One region of the Janthinobacterium sp. CG_23.3 genome, then DNA from elsewhere that is predicted to be linked to it. Evidence: predicted binding sites of a transcription regulator. Region 1 holds the regulator's gene; each other region holds the start of a gene.

The links. The regulator NrdR, encoded in region 1, represses ribonucleotide reductase genes. The targets are predictions, from matches to a motif close to CACNANATNTNGTG.
Region 2: a site for NrdR is predicted at 5,711-5,724, ahead of ACFDR9_RS21500 (ribonucleoside-diphosphate reductase subunit alpha). Genes of this name have one in related genera too.
Region 3: a site for NrdR is predicted at 1,934-1,947, ahead of ACFDR9_RS07485 (ribonucleoside triphosphate reductase). Genes of this name have one in related genera too.

The regions. Positions count from the first base shown of each region.
Region 1 covers NZ_JBJXIB010000064.1:15,496-22,115, reverse strand. Annotated here, with positions in the region: gene tolA (cell envelope integrity protein TolA) at 1-875, opposite strand, end outside; gene ACFDR9_RS15845 (biopolymer transporter ExbD) at 895-1,308, opposite strand; gene tolQ (protein TolQ) at 1,345-2,034, opposite strand; gene ybgC (tol-pal system-associated acyl-CoA thioesterase) at 2,090-2,491, opposite strand; gene ACFDR9_RS15830 (SDR family oxidoreductase) at 2,723-3,469, opposite strand; ZMP/ZTP riboswitch at 3,629-3,752, shown strand; gene glyA (serine hydroxymethyltransferase) at 3,852-5,096, shown strand; gene nrdR (transcriptional regulator NrdR) at 5,211-5,681, shown strand; gene pilV (type IV pilus modification protein PilV) at 5,918-6,493, shown strand; gene ACFDR9_RS15810 (PilW family protein) at 6,490-6,620, shown strand, end outside.
Region 2 covers NZ_JBJXIB010000112.1:12,931-19,550, forward strand. Annotated here, with positions in the region: gene ACFDR9_RS21485 (transcriptional regulator) at 1-508, opposite strand, end outside; gene ACFDR9_RS21490 (hypothetical protein) at 792-1,163, opposite strand; gene ACFDR9_RS21495 (ribonucleotide-diphosphate reductase subunit beta) at 1,252-2,400, opposite strand; gene ACFDR9_RS21500 (ribonucleoside-diphosphate reductase subunit alpha) at 2,545-5,478, opposite strand; gene ampD (1,6-anhydro-N-acetylmuramyl-L-alanine amidase AmpD) at 5,828-6,454, opposite strand; partial or broken gene ACFDR9_RS21510 (helix-turn-helix domain-containing protein) at 6,451-6,620, opposite strand, start outside.
Region 3 covers NZ_JBJXIB010000020.1:664-7,283, forward strand. Annotated here, with positions in the region: gene ACFDR9_RS07475 (hypothetical protein) at 1-16, opposite strand, end outside; gene ACFDR9_RS07480 (AAA family ATPase) at 262-1,644, opposite strand; gene ACFDR9_RS07485 (ribonucleoside triphosphate reductase) at 1,995-4,046, shown strand; gene nrdD (anaerobic ribonucleoside-triphosphate reductase) at 4,043-4,237, shown strand; gene ACFDR9_RS07495 (anaerobic ribonucleoside-triphosphate reductase activating protein) at 4,239-4,946, shown strand; gene ACFDR9_RS07500 (response regulator) at 5,054-6,620, opposite strand, start outside.

The DNA.
Region 1 (6,620 bases):
ATTTCCCCGGTCGGCAGCTGGTCGATCTTGAACACGGCGCGCGGGTTGCCCGGCACGTCGGTGTTGCCACTGTAGGCGATGTTGCTCTTGATCTTGGCCGTGATCGCCGCCGCGTAGCCGCTGTCGCTGCGCGGCGCGGTCGACTTGGCGGCCGTGCCGCTGGTGCCGGCGCCGACGGCGCCGGTGATGCGGCTCATCTCGAGGTTGCGCACGGCGTCGGCGGCCTTCTGCTCGGCGGCGGCGCGCTTGCTCTTGGCCAGCTTGTCGGCCAGCTTCTTGTCGGCCGCTTCTTTTTGCTCGGCCGCGTCCTGCTCGGCCAGCGCCTTCTCCTTGGCGATGTTCTTTTCCTTGGCCAGCTTGGCGGCTTTCTCGGCTTTCTCGACCTTTTCGGCCTTTTCGGCTTTCTCGGCCTTGGCGATTTTTTCGGCCTTCTCGGCGGCTTTTTCGGCCTTCTCCTGCTCGTCGAGCTTGCGCTGCTCCTTCAGCTTGGCCAGTTCGGCCAGCTTGTCCTTCTCGGCCTTGCGCTTTTCCTTGCGCTTTTCCAGCGCGATGTCGGGCGCCTGCGGCACCGGCGGCGCCTCCACCGGCGGCGGCGCGACCTTGGGCGCCGGCCGCGGCGGCGGCGCCGGTTCCGGCCGCGCCCGCGGCGGAGGCGGGGTCGGCTCGGGCGCCGGCGCCGGCGGCGCGGCGGCCTGGGAGCGCACGTCCCACACCTCGGCCTCGACGGCGACGGGCTCGGTGTTTTGCCAGCTCACGCCGATCCACAGGAAGAACAGCAGGCCGGCGTGCACGCCCACCGCCAGGGCCAGCGCGGGCCAGCGGCGCTTGTCGCGCGGCACCCGGTAGGGCGCCTCGTCTGCGTGGGCGGGGTTCATGTTCTGCACGGTGTCGTCTTTACTTGGTGGCCAGGCCGACCCGGTTGATGCCGATCTTCTTCGCTTCGGAAATCAGCTGGATCACGTCGTCGTACTTGCTTTCCTTGTCGCCGGCTATCATCACCGGAAACTCGGGGTGCGCGGCGTGCAACAGGCGCAGCTTGCGCATCAGCGCGGCGCGGTTGGGCGCCGTCTCCGGCGTCTGCTGCGCCTTGCCCTGGATGCCGATCGACAGCGCGCCGTCCGGTTTCAGCACCACCTGGATGTAGTCGTCGGGCGGGCGCGCCGACTTCTCGGCGTTGGGCAGGTTCACCACGCTCGGGTTGTTCGACGAGGGCATGACCATGAAAATGATCAGCAGCACCAGCATCACGTCGATGTAGGGTACGACGTTGATCTCGGACTTGAACTTGCGGCCGCGGCCACCGCGCATATTGCTGGAAAAAGATGCCATCTGCTCGCCCCCGGCTTAGCGCGACTGGCGCTGCAAGATGTTGGAGAATTCCTCGACGAAGCTCTCGAAGCGGATCGCCAGGCGGTCGATGTCGTGGGCGAAGCGGTTGTAGGCGACGACGGCGGGAATGGCGGCGAACAGGCCGATGGCGGTGGCGATCAGCGCCTCGGCGATGCCGGGCGCGACCGCCGCCAGGGTGGCTTGCTGGACGTTGGCCAGGCCGCGGAAGGCGTTCATGATGCCCCAGACGGTACCGAGCAGGCCGATGTAGGGCGACACCGAGCCGACCGAGGCCAGGAAGGCCAGGTGCGATTCGAGCACGTCCATTTCGCGCTGGAAGGCGGCGCGCATGGCCCGGCGGGCGCCGTCGAGCACGGCGCCGACGTCGAGCGCCTCGCGGCTGGCGTAGGACGCCTTGCCCTTGATGAATTCGCCCATGCCGGCGTCGAAGATGCGCGCCAGCGCGCCGCTTTCGGTGCGGTTGCCGCTGGCGCTCTGGTGCAGCGCGTGCAGGTTGCCGCCGGCCCAGAAGCTGCGTTCGAACTCGACCGTCTGGCGGCGCGCCGCGCGCACCGCGAAGACCTTGCGGAAGATGTAGGTCCAGCTGGTCAGCGAAATGCCGAGCAGCAAGGCCATGATCAGCTGCACGATCAGGTGGGCGTTCGAGATCAGCGCGAGGAAGGACAGGTCTTGTGTTGCGTTCATTGGCGGGCTTCGGTTGGGTGGGTTCGTAGGGGCGGGCGGCGCGGGCCGGCGTCGCTCAGGTGGCCAGCATTTTGGCCGCCACGGCGGCCGGCACCGCGCGCGGGCGCAGCGCCGCGTCGACGCAGCCGACCTTGACGCGGGCGGTGTTGAGCAGGCGCTCGCCGCACCAGGCTTGCTGGACGAACACGATGGAGGCGCGCCCGAGTTTTTCTATGGCCAGCGTCAATTGTAGTACGTCATCGAGTTTGGCCGGCGCGTGATAGTCGGCGCTGACGCTTTTGACGACGAACATGGCGTCTTCCCGCTGCAGCAGGTCGTGCTGGCCGACGTCGATGGCGCGCAGCCATTCGGTGCGGGCGCGCTCGAAAAATTTCAGGTAGTTTGCGTAATACACAATACCACCGGCGTCCGTGTCTTCGTAATAGACGCGCACACTCCAGTTGAAGGTTGCGGGCATAGTTAATTTGTTATCATTAATGAGAGTGAGCAACATACTACGCGATTTGCGCCAGGCGTGGCGCGGTCGAGCGCCCAGCCGCGCCGTCCCGCGGCGGCGGCGGACGGCGCGCCCACAAGCTCGGCCACAGTAAAGCCGAGCCGTGGCGAAACGCCAAGCGCTGTAACAAACGCTTACGTTTCGATCATCAAAGTTGCACAAGTAAAACTTTGCGACGGTCCCGGCGGCGCCTTATTGGCGTTTGATCGAGAACGCCGAAAAGCCCTGGCAGGTCGGCATCAGCTCGATGTTGTTGACGTTGATGTGCGGCGGCAGGGTGGCGATCCAGTAGGCGGTGTCGGCGATGTCCTGCGCCGTCAACGGCGCGGTGCCTTCGTAGATCTTGGCGGCGGCGGCGTCGTCGCCCTTCATGCGCACGTTGGAAAACTCGGTGCCGCCGCACAGGCCGGGCGCGATGGTGGTGGCGCGCACGCCGCTGCCGGCCAGGTCGGCGCGCAGGTTCAGCGTGAACTGCTCGACGAAGGCCTTGGTGGCGCCGTAGACGTTGCCGCCCGGGTAGGGGTAGTGGCCGGCGATCGAGCCGAGGTTGATGACCAGGCCGGCGCCGCGCGCCACCATCGCCGGCAGCACTGCCCGCGTCATCGCCACCAGGCCGGTGCAGTTGGTGGCGATCATGGTTTCCCAGTCCTCCAGCGCGGCCTCGTGAGCCGGGCCGGTGCCCAGCGCCAGGCCGGCGTTGTTGATCAGCACGTCGATTTGGCGCCAGTCGGGCGGCAACGCCGCCAGCGCCGCGTGGATGGCCTGCTTGTCGCCGACGTCGAGCACCAGCGGCAGGGCGGCGCCGCCCAGCTCGTCGGCCAGCGCCTGTAGGCGGTCGGCGCGGCGGCCGCTGATAACGACCCGGTGGCCGCCCTTGACGAAGGTGCGCGCCATGGCGGCGCCGAAACCGGCGCTGGCGCCGGTGATGAAGACGATCATGATGATTCCTTAATGGAAGATAAAGGTGGGTGGGCTGGCAAAATTGTAGCCGAAACCGCGCCGCCGCCGGCGGCGCCGCCGCGGCGCGACCGCCTGTTGCAAGCTTTGCAGCGGTTTCCTTGCCCAAATCAAGCACTTACCTTACAATTTGGCTTCCATTACGTCTCACGTGACTGGCGAAAAGTCGGCACGATGGCCCCCGGGGGCCATCGCTGCATCGGCGAAAGGTGGGCATCCACCGGGAAACGTGAGATTTCATCCGCCGTTCGCCTGGGCAGCCCACGATGGCATTGCACGAAGAGGCTGCCTTTCCGTTAACACGGCTTCCCTCATTCGATCCAACATTGGCAGTACAGTCACTCTTATCGATTGGAGTTTTTACATGTTCGCAAAAGATCACAACCTCGCCAACGTCGACCCTGAATTGTGGGCCGTCATCCAGAAGGAAAACACCCGCCAGCACGACCATATCGAGTTGATCGCGTCGGAGAACTACACGTCGCCGGCCGTGATGGAGGCGCAAGGCTCCCAGCTGACGAACAAGTACGCCGAAGGGTATCCGGGCAAGCGCTATTACGGCGGTTGCGAATTCGTCGACGTCGCCGAGCAACTGGCGATCGACCGCGTCAAGAAACTCTTCGGCGCCGAATGCGCCAACGTGCAGCCGAACTCCGGCTCGCAGGCCAACCAGGGCGTGTTTTTCGCCATGTTGAAGCCGGGCGACCTGATCATGGGCATGTCGCTGGCCGAAGGCGGCCACCTGACCCACGGCATGCCGCTGAACATGTCCGGCAAGTGGTTCGACGTCGTCTCCTACGGCCTGACCGCCGAAGAGGACATCGACTACGAGGCGATGGAGCGCTTGGCGCACGAACGCAAGCCCAAGCTGATCATCGCCGGCGCCTCGGCGTTTTCGAAAAAAATCGACTTCGAGCGCTTCGCCAAGGTGGCCAAGGACGTCGGCGCGTATTTCATGGTCGACATGGCGCATTACGCCGGCCTGATCGCCGCCGGCCTGTACCCGAACCCGGTGCCGCACGCCGACTTCGTCACCTCGACCACGCATAAATCGCTGCGCGGCCCGCGCGGCGGCATCATCCTGATGAAGGCCGAGCACGAGAAAGCCATCAATTCGGCGATTTTCCCCGGCATCCAGGGTGGCCCGCTGATGCACGTGATCGCCGCCAAGGCGGTGGCGTTCAAGGAGGCGCTGAGCCCGGAATTCGTTGCCTACCAGACCCAAGTGGTGAAAAACGCCGACGCCCTGGCCAAGGCGCTGATCGCGCGCGGCCTGCGCATCGTTTCCGGCGGGACCGAATCGCACGTGATGCTGGTTGACCTGCGCGCCAAGAACCTGACCGGCAAGGAAGCCGAGGCGATTCTGGGCAGCGCCCACATCACCTGCAACAAGAACGGCATCCCGAACGACCCGCAAAAACCGTTCGTCACCTCGGGCATCCGCCTGGGCAGCCCGGCCATGACCACGCGCGGCTTCAACGAAGCCGACGCGATCCAGGTCGGCCACCTGATCGCCGACGTGCTCGACAATCCGCACGACGCCGCCACCATCGAGCGCGTCAAAGCGGCCGTCAAGGTGCTGGCCGACGCCCATCCGGTCTATGCCTGATCGTGCGGCAAGCTAGTTGTAGTTAGTATCAGTATCGCGGGCGCGCGCCATTCAACCGGCGCGCGCCCGTGTTCCATCTGTTGAAACAAGTTTCCTCACGCGTCATCTGCCTCCATGAAATGTCCCTTCTGTCATCACGACGAGACCCAGGTTCTCGATACGCGCGTATCGGAGGAGGGCGACGCGATCCGCCGGCGCCGCCGTTGCGCCAAGTGCGACAAGCGCTTTACCACCTACGAGCGGATTGAACTTGTGATGCCCGTCGTGGTCAAAAAAAATGGCAGCCGGACGGAATACGCCGCAGCCAAACTGCGCGGCAGCCTGATGCTGGCCTTGCGCAAACGCCCCGTCGCGGCAGCCGCCGTCGACACCGCGATCGCGTCGATCGAAGAGAAGTTGCTCACCAGCGGACAGCGCGAAGTCGATTCCGGCTATATCGGCGAACTGGTGATGCAGGAATTGAAGGCGCTCGACAAGATCGCCTATATCCGTTTTGCGTCGGTGTACAAGAACTTCGAGGACCTGGCCGAGTTTCAGCAAGCCATCGCCGAAGTCGGCCACGAACGCAAGCCGCGCAAGTCCTGAGGCTGGCGCGGGCGGCGCAGCGCCGCGCCTCCGTTGCCGCCCCGTCGCAATCATTCCCGCCACCAAGTTGTTCTTTTTTGCAATCCTGTTTGTCAATCTTCCCCCAGTCATTTCCCGTCGATGGCCGCGTTTGTGCGCGGCGCTTGCGTATTGTCACGCCCCCGGCCGGGTGCGCTGCTAACGTGTAATTGCGCACCCGGCGGCGGTGCGGCCCTTTCAGCGAGGCGGAGGCAGCCATGCAAGCAGGCAAGAGCGTGGGCTTTACGATGATCGAAGTGCTGGTCGCGGTGTTGGTGCTGGCGCTTGGCGTGGTCGGCGGCAGCGCCATGCAACTAAGCGCGTTGCGTACCCGGCACCAGTCGGCGTTGCTGTCGAACGCGCTGCAACTGGGCGCCGGCATGGCCGAGCGAATGCGCGCCAACGCCGTGCTGATGCGCCAGCCCGACGCCGAGAACCCCTATCTAAACCTGCGCTACGACGTGCTGGCCGAAGGCGCGCCGGCGGCGCCGGCGCAATGGTGCTTTGCGGCGCAGTCGTGCAGCGGCGCGCAACTGGCCGCCGCCGACATCTACGAGCTGAAGCGGCAAATACGCCTGGCGCTGCCCGGCGGCCGGCTGGTGATTTGCCGCGACGCGCGCCGCTGGAACGCCGCGCGCGAGGGCGCCAGCTGGGACTGCGACGGCGCCGCCGGGGCGCCCGTCGTCATCAAGCTCGGCTGGCGCGGCAAACATCCCGACGGCCGGCCGCTGCAGCGCGACGCCGGCCGGGAGGCGCCGGCCGTCGCGCTGGTACTGGCGGGAACGGCGCCATGAGCCGGCGCGGCGCGGCGGCGCCGACGCGGGCGCGCGGCTTTGGCGTGGTTGAGCTGCTGGTGGCGTTGGCGCTGGGCGCGTTGCTGGCGTTGACCGCCAGCGTCGTGTTGCTGGCCTCCAGCGCCAG
Region 2 (6,620 bases), on a different contig from region 1:
TGGCCGCTGGCTTGGCTGCCGCTTTGGCCGCTGGCTTGGCTACCGCCTTGGCCGCTGGCTTGGCTACCGCTTTGGCCGCTGGCTTGGCTGCTGCTTTGGCCGCTGGCTTTGCTGCTGCTTTGGCCGCTGGCTTGGCTGCCGCCTTGGCTACCACTTTGGCCGCTGGCTTGGCTACCACTTTGGCCGCTGGCTTGGCTGCCGCTTTGGCCGCCGGCTTGGCTACCGCTTTGGCCGCCGGCTTGGCTACCGCTTTGGCCGCCGGCTTGGCTACCGCTTTGGCCGCTGGCTTGGCTGCAGCTTTTGCCGCTGGTTTGGCGACTGCTTTGACTACTGCTTTCGCGGCTGGCTTAGCGGCGGCCTTCGCTACTGGCTTCGCTACTGGCTTCGCTACTGCTTTCGCGACTGGTTTTGCGGCCACTGCCTTAACTGCTGCTACCGGCTTTTTAGCGACGGGAGCTGCCTTGGCGGCTGGTTTCTTTGTTGCTGGTTTCTTAGCGGCTGTTGCCATTTGTCTCTCCTTCATCTGAGATGAGAAATTTACGCTACAAGATTAAAACCCGTCCAACCCATCATATTGGGCCAGGCGAATTATTCATCGGCACAAACAACAGGTTTGCGCTAATGAATTCGGCACCAGCTGAACTGCTGCAACTCCTCACGTTTGCAGCACTTCAGCCATCGTCGGTGCCACCCTGCCCAATCTCGCAGCTGGTGGCAAAGTCTGGTGTGTTGCGTACCCGCCGGGACGATTTTCGGTCGTCTTCAACGCGCCCGCAGCCACACCCCATTCTTCAAAACAAAAACCGCCATGCCTGAAAAAATTCAAGCATGGCGGCAGAAAAAAACGGTGTGGGCTTGTGCATATCCGTATGAATCTGTATCCCGATTTGCGATTTTTTGCGATGCCACGCGGCTGAAAAAACCGCGCATTCTAATGCTCGCATTTTCAATCTCATAAAGTACACGAAAACCTTGTCAATGCGCAACCAGCACAACACGTTTTCGTGGGCTTTTTTGCAGGATACGTGCGCTATTTCGCGGTAGCGCGCCAAATCGGCTTGCCACCCCTCGCGCGCGCCTGCCGGTTGGTACGCGAAGACGCGCGCGCGGGTCTTCGCCGAGGCCATCATTTCGGCGCAATTGATACCGGCGGTTCGGGCCATGGATGGCGCGCCAGAGTAAGCTTGGCGCGCGTGGAACGCGCATAAAAAAACCCGCCAAGGCGGGTTTTTTCCACATCGGCAGAGGCTCTTATTCCCAGTTCAGGGCGCCACCGGTCTGGTATTCGATGACGCGGGTTTCGAAGAAGTTACGCTCTTTCTTCAAGTCGATCATTTCGCTCATCCACGGGAAGGGATTTTCTTCCTGGGCGAACATTTGCTCCAGGCCGATTTGCTGCGCGCGGCGGTTGGCGATGAAGCGCAGGTAACCCTTGAACATCGGCGCGTTCAGACCCAGCACGCCGCGCGGCATGGTGTCTTCGGCGTAGGCGTATTCCAGGTCGACGGCCTTGAGGAACAGGCCCTTGATCTCTTCGCGGAATTCGGCAGTCCACAGCAGCGGGTTTTCCATCTTGATCGTGTTGATCAAGTCGATACCGAAATTGCAATGCATCGATTCGTCGCGCAGGATGTACTGGTACTGTTCGGCCGCGCCCATCATCTTGTTCTGGCGGCCCAGCGCCAGGATCTGGGTGAAGCCGACGTAGAAGAACAGGCCTTCCATCAGGCAGGCGAAGACGATCAGCGAGCGCAGCAGCTTCTGGTCGTTTTCCACGGTGCCGGTGGTGAAGGCCGGGTCGGTCAGCGTGTTGATGAACGGGATCAGGAACTCGTCCTTGTCGCGGATCGACTTCACTTCGTTGTAGGCGTTGAAGATCTCCGCCTCGTCCAGGCCGAGCGACTCGACGATGTACTGGTAGGCGTGGGTGTGGATTGCCTCTTCAAAGGCCTGGCGCAGCAGGTACTGGCGGCATTCCGGCGCCGTGATGTGGCGGTAGGTGCCGAGCACGATGTTGTTGGCGGCCAGCGAGTCGGCGGTGACGAAGAAGCCCAGGTTGCGCTTGACCAGGCGACGCTCGTCGTCGGTCAGGCCGTTCGGGTTTTTCCACAGCTCGATGTCGCGCTGCATATTCACTTCCTGCGGCATCCAGTGGTTGGCGCAGCCGGCCAGGTATTTGTCCCAGGCCCACTTGTATTTGAACGGCACCAGCTGGTTGACGTCGGTTTTGCCGTTGATGATGCGTTTGTCGTCGGCGTTGACGCGCTTGGCGACTGCCTCCGGCGCCGCTTCCGGCTCGGCCGCGGCGGCGCCCAGGTTCAGGCCGGTATCGGCCAACGGGGCCGGTTGCGGCTGGCGTGGCGCTGGCGCCGACGAAACTTCATCATCCCAAGACAACATGGTGTGTATTCCTTTATGTGCCGGCCAACAGCCGGCGGGTAATCTGTAAAAAGACCGCCCGGCGGGCCGGGTCGGGTCAAACTCAAGCGGGTACTAGCGGGTACAAGCGGCCGGCGCGGCAAGGCCGCGGCGGCCGTCCAACGTTTATTGGCAGGCTTCGCACTCTTCAAAGCCGTCGTCGCCGGGACGCAGGTAGCACGCCTCGCCGTCCGCGTCGGCCGCGACCGCGGCGGCCGCCGTGACGGCCGGTGCCGCCGCCGCTTGTGCGGCCTGGGCGCTGGCGGACATGCCGCCGTCGACCGCCACCGCGTTCAGCGCGCCGGTCTTGGAGGTCGACTTCTCCATGTGCGTGGCGGCGATGGTGCGCAGGTAGTAGGTGGTCTTCAAGCCGCGCAACCATGCCAGCTTGTAGGTCTCGTCGAGCTTCTTGCCCGACGCGCCGGCCATGTAGATGTTCAGCGACTGGGCCTGGTCGATCCACTTCTGGCGACGCGACGCCGCTTCCACCAGCCAGGTCGGCGATACTTCGAAGGCGGTGGCGTAGAGCTCGCGCAGGTCTTGCGGGATGCGGTCGATCTTGGCCAGGCTGCCGTCGAAGTATTTCAGGTCGGAGATCATGACTTCATCCCACAGGTCGCGCGCCTTCAGGTCGCGCACCAGGTGGGCGTTGATCTCGGTGAACTCGCCCGACAGGTTCGATTTCACGTACAGGTTCTGGTAGGTCGGCTCGATGCAGGCCGACACGCCGATGATGTTCGAAATGGTGGCGGTCGGGGCGATCGCCACGCAGTTCGAGTTGCGCATGCCGAATTGCTTGATGCGCGAGCGCACCAGCGACCAGTCCATCGCCGACGAATTGTTCACTTCCAGGTAGCCGCCGCGCTCTTCGGCCAGCAGCGCCACCGAGTCCTGCGGCAGGATGCCGCGGTCCCACAGCGAACCCTTGTAGGAGCTGTAGTGGCCGCGCTCCTCGGCCAGGTCGGTCGAGGCCAGGTAGGCGTAGTAGCAGACCGCTTCCATCGAGGTGTCGGCGAAGGCGACGCAGGCGTCCGAGGCGAACGGCACGCGCATCATGTGCAGGCAATCCTGGAAACCCATGATGCCCATGCCGACCGGACGGTGCGCCATGTTCGAGGCGCGCGCCTTTTCAACCGCGTAGTAGTTGATGTCGATGACGTTGTCGAGCATGCGCATGGCGGTGCGCACGGTCTTTTGCAGCTTGACGTGGTCCAGCTTGCCCTCTTTCATGTGGGCCGGCAGGTTGACCGAACCCAGGTTGCAGACGGCGATTTCGCTTTCGTTGGTGTTGAGCGTGATTTCGGTGCACAGGTTCGAGCTGTGGACCACGCCGACGTGCGACTGCGGGCTGCGGATGTTGCAAGGGTCCTTGAAGGTGATCCAAGGATGGCCGGTTTCAAACAGCATCGACAGCATCTTGCGCCACAGGTCGAGCGCGGCGATCTTCTTGAATACGCGGATCTCGCCGGCGGCGGCGCGCGCCTCGTAGCCGTTGTAGGCCAGTTCGAAGGCCTTGCCGACCTTGTCGTGCAGGTCCGGCGCTTCGCTCGGCGAGAACAGGGTCCAGTCGCCCTTTTCCATCACGCGCTTCATGAACAGGTCGGGAATCCAGTTGGCGGTGTTCATGTCGTGGGTGCGGCGGCGGTCGTCGCCGGTGTTCTTGCGCAGGTCGAGGAATTCCTCGATGTCCATGTGCCAGGTTTCCAGGTAGGCGCAGACCGCGCCCTTGCGCTTGCCGCCCTGGTTGACCGCGACGGCGGTGTCGTTGACCACTTTCAGGAACGGCACGACGCCCTGCGATTTGCCGTTGGTGCCCTTGATGTGGGCGCCCAGCGCGCGCACCGGGGTCCAGTCGTTGCCCAGGCCGCCGGCGAACTTGGCCAGCAGCGCGTTTTCCTTGATGGCGTCGTAGATGCCTTCCAGGTCGTCCGAGACCGTGGTCAGGTAGCACGACGACAGCTGCGAGCGGCGGGTGCCCGAGTTGAACAGGGTCGGGGTCGAGCTCATGAAGTCGAACGAGGACAGCAGGCTGTAGAACTCGATGGCGCGCGCTTCGCGGTCCTTCTCGTTCAGGGCCAGGCCCATCGCCACGCGCATGTAGAACGCCTGCGGCATTTCAATGCGCACTTCGTTGATGTGCAGGAAGTAGCGGTCGTACAGCGTCTGCAGGCCGATGTAGCCGAATTGCAGGTCGCGGTCGGCGACCAGGGCCTTGGCCAGGCGCGCCAGGTCGTAGTCGGCCAGGCGCGGGTCGAGCAGCTCGGCGTCGATACCCTTGGCGATGTAGGCCGGGAAGTATTCAATGTAGTGGGCGGCGGCGCCGGCTTGCGGCACTTCCTTGCAGAACACTTCCTTGCGCACCGTGTGCAGCAGGATGCGCGCGGTGACCTGGCTGTAGGCCGGGTCTTTTTCCATCAGCGCGCGGGCGGCCAGGATGGCCGACTTGTGCAGCTCTTCGACGGGCACGCCGTCGTACAGGTTCTTCAGCGTCTCCGACAGGATCGCTTCGGCGTCGACGTGCTTTTCCAGGCCGACGCAGGCGGCGTTGATCAGGTCGCGCACCTGGTTCATGTCGAGCGGACGGCGCTCGCCGTTTTCGGTCACGTGCAACTGCGGCGCGGCGGCGGCGGACGCGCCGCCCTGCTGCGCTTCTTTTTGCAGGCGACGCTCTTCCATGTGCTTGGCGCGGTACAGCACGTAGGCGCGGGCCACGTCGTGTTCGCCCGAACGCATCAACGACAATTCCACCTGGTCTTGCACGTCTTCGATATGGAAGGTGCCGCCGCTAGGCTGGCGGCGCACCAACGCCGCGACCACGCCGTCGGTCAATTGCTCGACCAGTTCGCGCACGCGCGCCGAGGCCGCGCCCTGGCCGCCGTTAACGGCCAAAAACGCCTTGGTCATGGCGATAGCGATCTTCGACGGCTCAAACGCCACCACCGAACCGTTGCGACGGATGATGCGGTAGTCGCCCAGGGCCGCGGCGGTCGGGCCGACGCTGTTGTTGGCCGAGGCCGGCACTGCTGCCGGATGGATGGACATGTCTGAGGTTGATTGCATTGAAGCTCCCGGTAGCGGCCCGGCGATGTGCCAAGCCGATGGTAATGAATTAGAACCCCCGATCAGGCGCGAGTTCTGCGGAAAATGGTGCTTTAAAAAAGCAAAAGAATGCCCCTTCCAACGGCTCTTGAATGTTGGTTCGGGTCATTGGTTTGCGGATGATAATGTCCGGCGACTGCCTGGTAGCGGTGTTCCAGACGTATCTAGCAACAGTGGTGAAATCCCAGGAGACCACTAGATATAGTGTTGAAGCTTATAAATTTTACTAATTGTAGTACTCAAATTTGGTTAACGCAAGCGTGCGCGGGGCGAGATATTTGCACTTTTCCACTCTTTTTGTGTTGACTTTTCAAACTGTCGCCGGGAAGCCCAGCTGCCGGTAAGTGGGTACTAACGCACCTTGGCGAACCAGCAATTCGCACAATGTTTTTTTATAAAGGTTCCAATCGAAACAAGGTCCCGGGTCGGTCTTGCGGCCGGCCGCGATATGCTCGTGGCCGCAGACGTCGCGCAGCCGGTAGCGCGCCTGCAGCGCCGCCGTCAGCGCCGCCAGGGTCGCGTACTGACTTGCCGTGAACGCCACCACGTCGCTGCCCTCCAGCTCGACCCCGATGGAAAACTCGTTGCAGCGCGGCCGTCCCCGGAACGCCGACAGGCCGGCGTGCCAAGCCTTGTCGTTGCCGGAAACATACTGGATCAGGCGGCCGTCGCGGCGCACGAAAAAATGCGCCGACACCCGCAAGCCGCGCAAATCGGCGAACGAGGGATCGGCATTATAGTCCAATCGGCCGGTGAACAAGTCGGACACATGCGGCCCGCCGAAGCGGCCGGCGGGCAGGCTGACGTTGTGGATCACCAGCAGCTCGGCTTCGGCGCCGTCCGGACGGGCGTCGCAATGCGGCGACGCGTAGCGCGCCGCGCCGGCGCACCAGCCGTCCGCCGCCACCGCCAGCGCCAGCGCCGCCGCCGGGGTCACGCCTCCGGCTCCTGGATGTTCAGCTTTTGCATCTGGTAGCGCAGCTGGCGGAAGCTGATGCCCAGCAGTTGCGCCGCCTGGGTGCGGTTGAACTGGGTTTGCGCCAGCGCCCGCACGATGATGTCGCGCTCGACCTGGCTCAGGTATTCCGGCAGGCAGTGCGGCA
Region 3 (6,620 bases), on a different contig from region 1:
TGACGAGTATTCCCATAGCATCGGCATCTCGGTGCACAAATATTACATCGGAGTGAGGGAAATATTTCTCTAAAACAATGAGCTTATCTCTAACGGAACGACCAACTGCGGACCTAAACAAGCTTAAATCAGGCGCTTCTCCTCTAACCTCAGAAAATCCTTCTTCTATTAAAAGACTTTCGATGTGAGTTACTAAACGCAGGTCCTAAGAGCCTTCGCCTATAATAAGAAAATTTATTTTCATGTTATACAGATCTTTGTTCAATCATCTAAATCAAGCAATATTTGACTACCCTGTGGCAGAGCAAGATAAGCAATAACAGAACCCTTATCTATACACTCAGTACCGGCTCTAGATCGCCAGCTATCTCTTAAACTTTTGCAACGAATGGTTGAGGCTGGCTTTCCATCCAATCCGCGAACCTTAACAATATCGGCATAAATCAGATCGTCTTGCGTTTCCAAGTTTACCAATACAGGAGAATGAGTTGCAATAAGAATTTGCCGCATCGGATTGTCTTCGCCTGCTGATAAAGTTGTATCAACAGCCAATTCTTTGAGCAAAGATAGCATGGCCCCCATTTTAGCTGGATGAATACCATTTTCAGGCTCTTCAAAGCACAAGAGACCTCTGAAATCTGGATCCTCAGCCATAATGCACAAAGCAAGAAAGCGTAACGTCCCATCTGAAAGTGCGCGGGCTGGTAAAAAAGCACCGGAACGTTCTTTGACTTCTACAGTTAACAACTGCCGAACTTGATCAACATCAACTCGAACATCGGAAGTCGGCACAATTTCTGATAGTCGACTCGCCACCCGTGAGTAGACATTTTCGTCGCGGCGATATAACTTGTGAAGAGCTGCGGCTAATCTACCTCCATCTGAGCCGACGCTACCATCTTCATGCATTCGATTTGATCGGCGCATGGCGCTAGGTTCAAGAGAAAGAAAACGCCACGACTGCATCTCCCGTCGTGCAGCTAAAATGGTTGGCCAAACAGCGCTATTTGTATTGGCGATTACAGTCTTAGGGATATTGCGAGCAGGGATTTTTTGAGGTTGGCCGCTGCTACCGCCATCTTGATGCATGTGAATTTCTATAACACCATCATCTAGCACTTGTGTAGAAATAAAACCTGCACCCTTTCGTTTATTTACCACCGCTTGATCGCGAAACAATGCCGCACTAAGTGGGAAATGCAAATAATTTACCGCATCACCTTTTTTTATATGAGTAAGGGTCTGGCGGACAAGATAAAGTCCCATAGAACCAGAGGCCTCTTCCTCCGGATCACGCTTGAGTTCCACTTCATAACGCAGAAAGGTAGAGGTAGCCTGCGATTTTCGACCAAAATCATCAATAATATCTAATGGCACGATCATCTCAACCGCGAGTTTCATGTGTTCTGCCCTATAACTGCCATTGGCCCAAAAAATATCCAACGGCTCAGAAGATACGGAATCGCGCACGGCTAAAGCGGCCTCTACAATAGATTTATCACTAAGCAGCGACAAAAATTTTATAGCATCAAAAATATTTGACTTCCCCACTCCATTCAGACCTGCAATGCAGTTAAAGGCACCAAATGAAACTGAGAAATTAAGGAGATTCTTAAAGCCATGGGCTTCTAATTTGGTTAGCATGTTTACCTTCTATAGAGCCAATTCGTAAGATTATAGTGTAGTTTCCCAAGTAAAATGTCTTATTCTTTCAAGCGACGCCACTATTTTTCATCTGTAAGTTCTATCATAAATACTTTGATGCACGTCAAAGTATTTATTGTCATCCATGAGAGCTGACCTTGAAGGGATGTAATGATGGTGACACAATCTACTGAGATCAGTTCGACGTTCCACTACAATCTATCGTCACCCTCCCCTCAAATTAACCCAAGTCAAGGATTTTAAAAACAAGCCGCGCTTCCGTTGACGACACTACATCTAGTGGCTATTCTCCACCTCAACACCACATCTTGTGTTCATACGGAGCCACAATGTCAGCCACAGCAGCAATTTCCACCCTCAGCAGCATCATCAAGCGCGACGGCAGCTTGCAGCCTTTCGACGCCGGCAAAATCGAGTCGGCGCTGCTGCGCGCCGGCCTGGCCAGCGGCGAGTACGACATCCACGAAGCGGTTTGCCTGGGCGCCAGCGTGCTGCTGCAGCAGGTCGCCGGCCACGGCCGCGACACCGCGCAGATCGAGCAGATCCAGGACGCGGTCGAGGCCGTGCTGTACGACGCCGGCTACCGCCAGACGCTGCGCGCCTTCATCCTCTACCGCGAGCAGCACCACGCGCTGCGGCGCGAGCGCCAGAGCCAGATCGACGTCGAATCGTCGATGAACGAATACCTGAACCAGCTCGACTGGCGCGTCAACGCCAACGCCAACCAGGGTTATTCGCTGGGCGGCCTGATCCTCAACGTCTCGGGCAAGGTCATCGCCAATTACTGGCTGAACCACGTCTATCCGCCGGAAGTCGGCGCCGCCCACCGCAACGCCGACCTGCACATCCACGACCTCGACATGCTGTCGGGCTATTGCGCCGGCTGGTCGCTGCGCACCTTGCTGCACGAGGGTTTGAACGGCGTGCCCGGTAAGATCGAATCGAGCCCGCCGAAGCACATGTCGAGCGCCATCGGGCAGATCGTCAATTTCCTCGGCACGCTGCAAAACGAGTGGGCCGGCGCGCAGGCCTTCAGTTCCTTCGACACCTACATGGCGCCTTATATCCGCAAGGACAATCTGTGCTACGCCGACGTCAAGCAGTACATCCAGGAACTGATCTACAACCTCAACGTGCCGTCGCGCTGGGGCACGCAGACGCCGTTCACCAACCTGACCTTCGACTGGGTCTGCCCGGAGGATTTGCGCGAGCAGGTGCCGCTGATCGGCGGCGTCGAGATGCCGTTCACCTACGGCGACCTGCGCCCCGAGATGGACATGATCAACCGCGCCTATATCGAGATCATGATGGCCGGCGACGCCAAGGGCCGCGTGTTCACCTTCCCCATTCCGACCTACAACATCACCGAGGATTTCGACTGGCACAGCGCCAACGCCGACCTGCTGTTCGAGATGACGGCGCGCTACGGCCTGCCCTACTTCCAAAACTTCATCAACTCGGAGTTGAAGCCGAACATGATCCGCTCGATGTGCTGCCGCCTGCAACTGGACCTGCGCGAATTGCTCAAGCGCGGCAACGGCCTGTTCGGCTCGGCCGAGCAAACCGGCTCGCTCGGCGTGGTGACGATCAACTGCGCCCGCCTGGGCCACCTGTGCCAGGGCGACGAGGCGGCGCTGCTGGCACGCCTGGACGTGCTGCTGGACCTAGGCAAGACCAGCCTGGAGATCAAGCGCAAGGTGATCCAGCGCCACATGGACGACGGCCTGTTCCCCTACACCAAGCGCTACCTCGGCACGCTGCGCAACCATTTTTCGACCTTGGGCGTGAACGGCGTCAACGAGATGGTGCGCAACTTCACCGACGACGCGCACGACATCACCAGCGAGTTCGGCCACGCGCTGGCGATCCGCCTGCTCGACCATGTGCGCGCGCGCATGCTGGCGTTCCAGGATGAAACCGGCCACATGTACAACCTGGAGGCGACGCCGGCCGAGGGCACCACCTACCGTTTCGCCAAGGAGGACCGCAAGCGCTACCCGGGCATCCTGCAGGCGGGGACCAAAGACATGCCGTACTACACCAACTCGTCGCAGTTGCCGGTCGGCTTCACCGACGACCCGTTCGAGGCGCTGGAGCGCCAAGACGATTTGCAGCGCAAGTACACCGGCGGCACCGTGCTGCATTTATACATGACGGAGCCGCTGTCGAGCGCCGACGCCTGCCGCACGCTGGTCAAGCGCGCGCTGAGCCGCTTCCGCCTGCCCTACATCACGGTGACGCCGACGTTTTCGATTTGCCCGCGCCACGGCTACCTGGGCGGCAAGCACGAGTTTTGTCCGAAATGCGATGAGAAAATCATCGCCCGCAAGCGGCGCGAAGGCGCGTCGCCAACCTTAACCACCAAGAAGGAAACAGCATGAACAACCCGAGCCATCCCGTTTTTATCGCGCCGCAAAGCACCACCCTGGCCGATTCCGAGCGCCAGCCGTGCGAAATCTGGACCCGCGTCATGGGGTATCACCGGCCGCTGTCGTCGTTCAACATCGGCAAGAAGGGCGAGTTCCACGAGCGCACCTACTTCGATGAGCAATGTTCGGGCATGATCAGCTAGCATGGGCGCGCGCTTGCTGAAGGTGGGCGGCGTGACCGCGTTCACCGCAACGGACTATCCCGGCCAGTTGGCCGCGGTGGTCTTCGTGCAGGGGTGCCCGTGGCGCTGCGCTTATTGCCACAACCCGCATTTGCAGGCGCGCCCGCCGCGGGGCGCGCTGCATTGGCCGGCGCTGCTGGCCAAGCTGGCGCGCCGCGTCGGCCTGGTCGACGCCGTGGTGTTCAGCGGCGGCGAGCCGACCATGGACCCGGCGCTGCCCGACGCTATCGCCGAGGTGAAGGCGCTGGGGTTCAAGATTGGCTTGCACACGGCCTGCGTTTACCCAAAACGGTTGGCGGCGGTGCTGCCGCTGGTCGATTGGGTGGGCTTTGATATCAAGGCGCCGTTTGACCGCTATGCCCGCATTACCGGCGTGGCCGACAGCGGCGCGCAGGCGCGCGCCTGCGCCGAGGCAATCATCGCCAGTGGCGTCGAGTACGAGTGCCGCACGACGATTCATCCAAGCTTGCTGGCCGAGGCGGAGGTGCTGGAGCTGGCCGATACCCTGGCCGGCATGGGCGTCGACAATTACGCCTTGCAGATTTTCCGGCCGCAGGGCTGCGGCGACGGCGCCTTGAACGCGGTGGCGACGGCGGGCTATCCGAGCCAGGCCGCGCTGGCGCGCATCGGCGCGCGGTTCGCCCGCTTTACGCTGCGCCGCAACGGCTAGTCGCGTATTTCCGCAGGTCGGATCGGCGCAACGCCTCATCCGGCGCCGGGCCGCCGCCGGCGCCAGTCGGGTTACGCGTTGCGCTACCCCGGCCTACCAATGCCCATTCACCCGGAAATGCCGCTGACGCGCTTTGCCGCGTCCTGGAAGTCGAGGCTGTCCATGGCGCGGTCGAGGGCGGCGGCGTCCGCCGCGTCCAGGCGGACGTGCAGCGCCAGCCGCAGTCCCGCGTACAGCTCGCACGCGGCCAGGTCGCGCTCGGCCAACAGGCGCCGGAAGCGTTGCAGTTGCGCCTCGTCCGCCGTCACGGCGGCATACGCCTGCCCTTCAACCCCTTGTTCGTTCAACCACGCGCGCGCCGCGCTCAGCGTCGCGGCGAATTCCTGCTCGACGCTGAACAGCAGCGCGGCCAGCGCGGCCGGTTCGGCATGGCCATCGCTTAACGCCTCCTCCAGCGCCAGGGCCACGTGCACGAAGCGTTGCGCGCCCAGCGTGCCGATCACGCCGCGCATGGTGTGCAGCAGGCGAACGGCGTCCTCGCTCCGCCCGGCGTTCCACGCCTGGCGCACTTGCGCCAGCCGGTCGGCGCCGTTGTCGGTAACCCGGCGCACCAAATCGGCGGTGTCGCGCAGGTGGGTGGGCTTTCCCTCCGATACCGACAGCAGCGTCGCAACGTTGAACACGCCGCTGCGTTCCACGCCGGCGCGCATCGGCGCCGGCGGCGCCTCGGGCGAACTGTCCGGCAAATGCCGCAGTATCGTGTCGAGCAATTGTTCGACGTCGATCGGCTTGCCGATAAAATCGTTCATGCCCGCCGCGATGCACTGCTCGCGCTCGTATTCCAGGACGCCGGCCGTCATCGCCAGTATCGGCACGCTCAGCCGCAGTTCCTGGCGGATCAGCCGGGTCGCGCTGAAGCCGTCCATGACCGGCATCTGCACGTCCATCAGCACCAGGTCGTAGGCCGCCCCGTTGGCGCGCAACAGCTCCAGCGCGATCTGGCCGTTGTCGGCGACGTCGACGGTGGCGCCGGCGTGCTCCAAAATGCCTTTCGCCACCATTTGGTTGATCGGATTGTCCTCCACCAGCAGCAGGCGCGCGGCCATGCGCCTGTCCATCAGCGGCGTCGGCCTGCGCTCGGTCGCCGTGCCGCCGCGCTGCGTTAGCGCTTCGTGCACGGTGTCGAACAGGCTCGAGGCCGTGACGGGCTTGGTCAGCAGCACGAACGGGTCGTCCGTCGCCTGCTCCTGCAGCAGTTTGCCGCGGCCGAAGGCGCTCGCCATGATCACCACCGGCATCGCCGACGACGGCAGCAGGGTGCGGATCGCCTGCATCGTGGCCGCGCCGTCCATGCCCGGCATGCGCCAGTCGACCAGCACGACGTCGTAGCCGGCGCCGTCCGCTTGCAGCCGGCGGATGCTGTCGAGCGCCTCCGGCCCCGAGGCCACGCTGTCGACGTCCCAGTTCCACGCCCGGATGGTCATGCCCAGATAGGCGCGGCTGGTCGGGTTGTCGTCCACCACCAGCACGCGCAGGCGCCCCAGGTCGGACGACGGCGCGCGCGCGACCCCGCCGGCGGCCAGCGCAAACGGCAGCGTGACGCAAAATTCGCTGCCCTCGCCCGGCGCGCTGCGCAAGGCGACGGTGCCCTGCAACAAGTCGATCAAGCCCTTC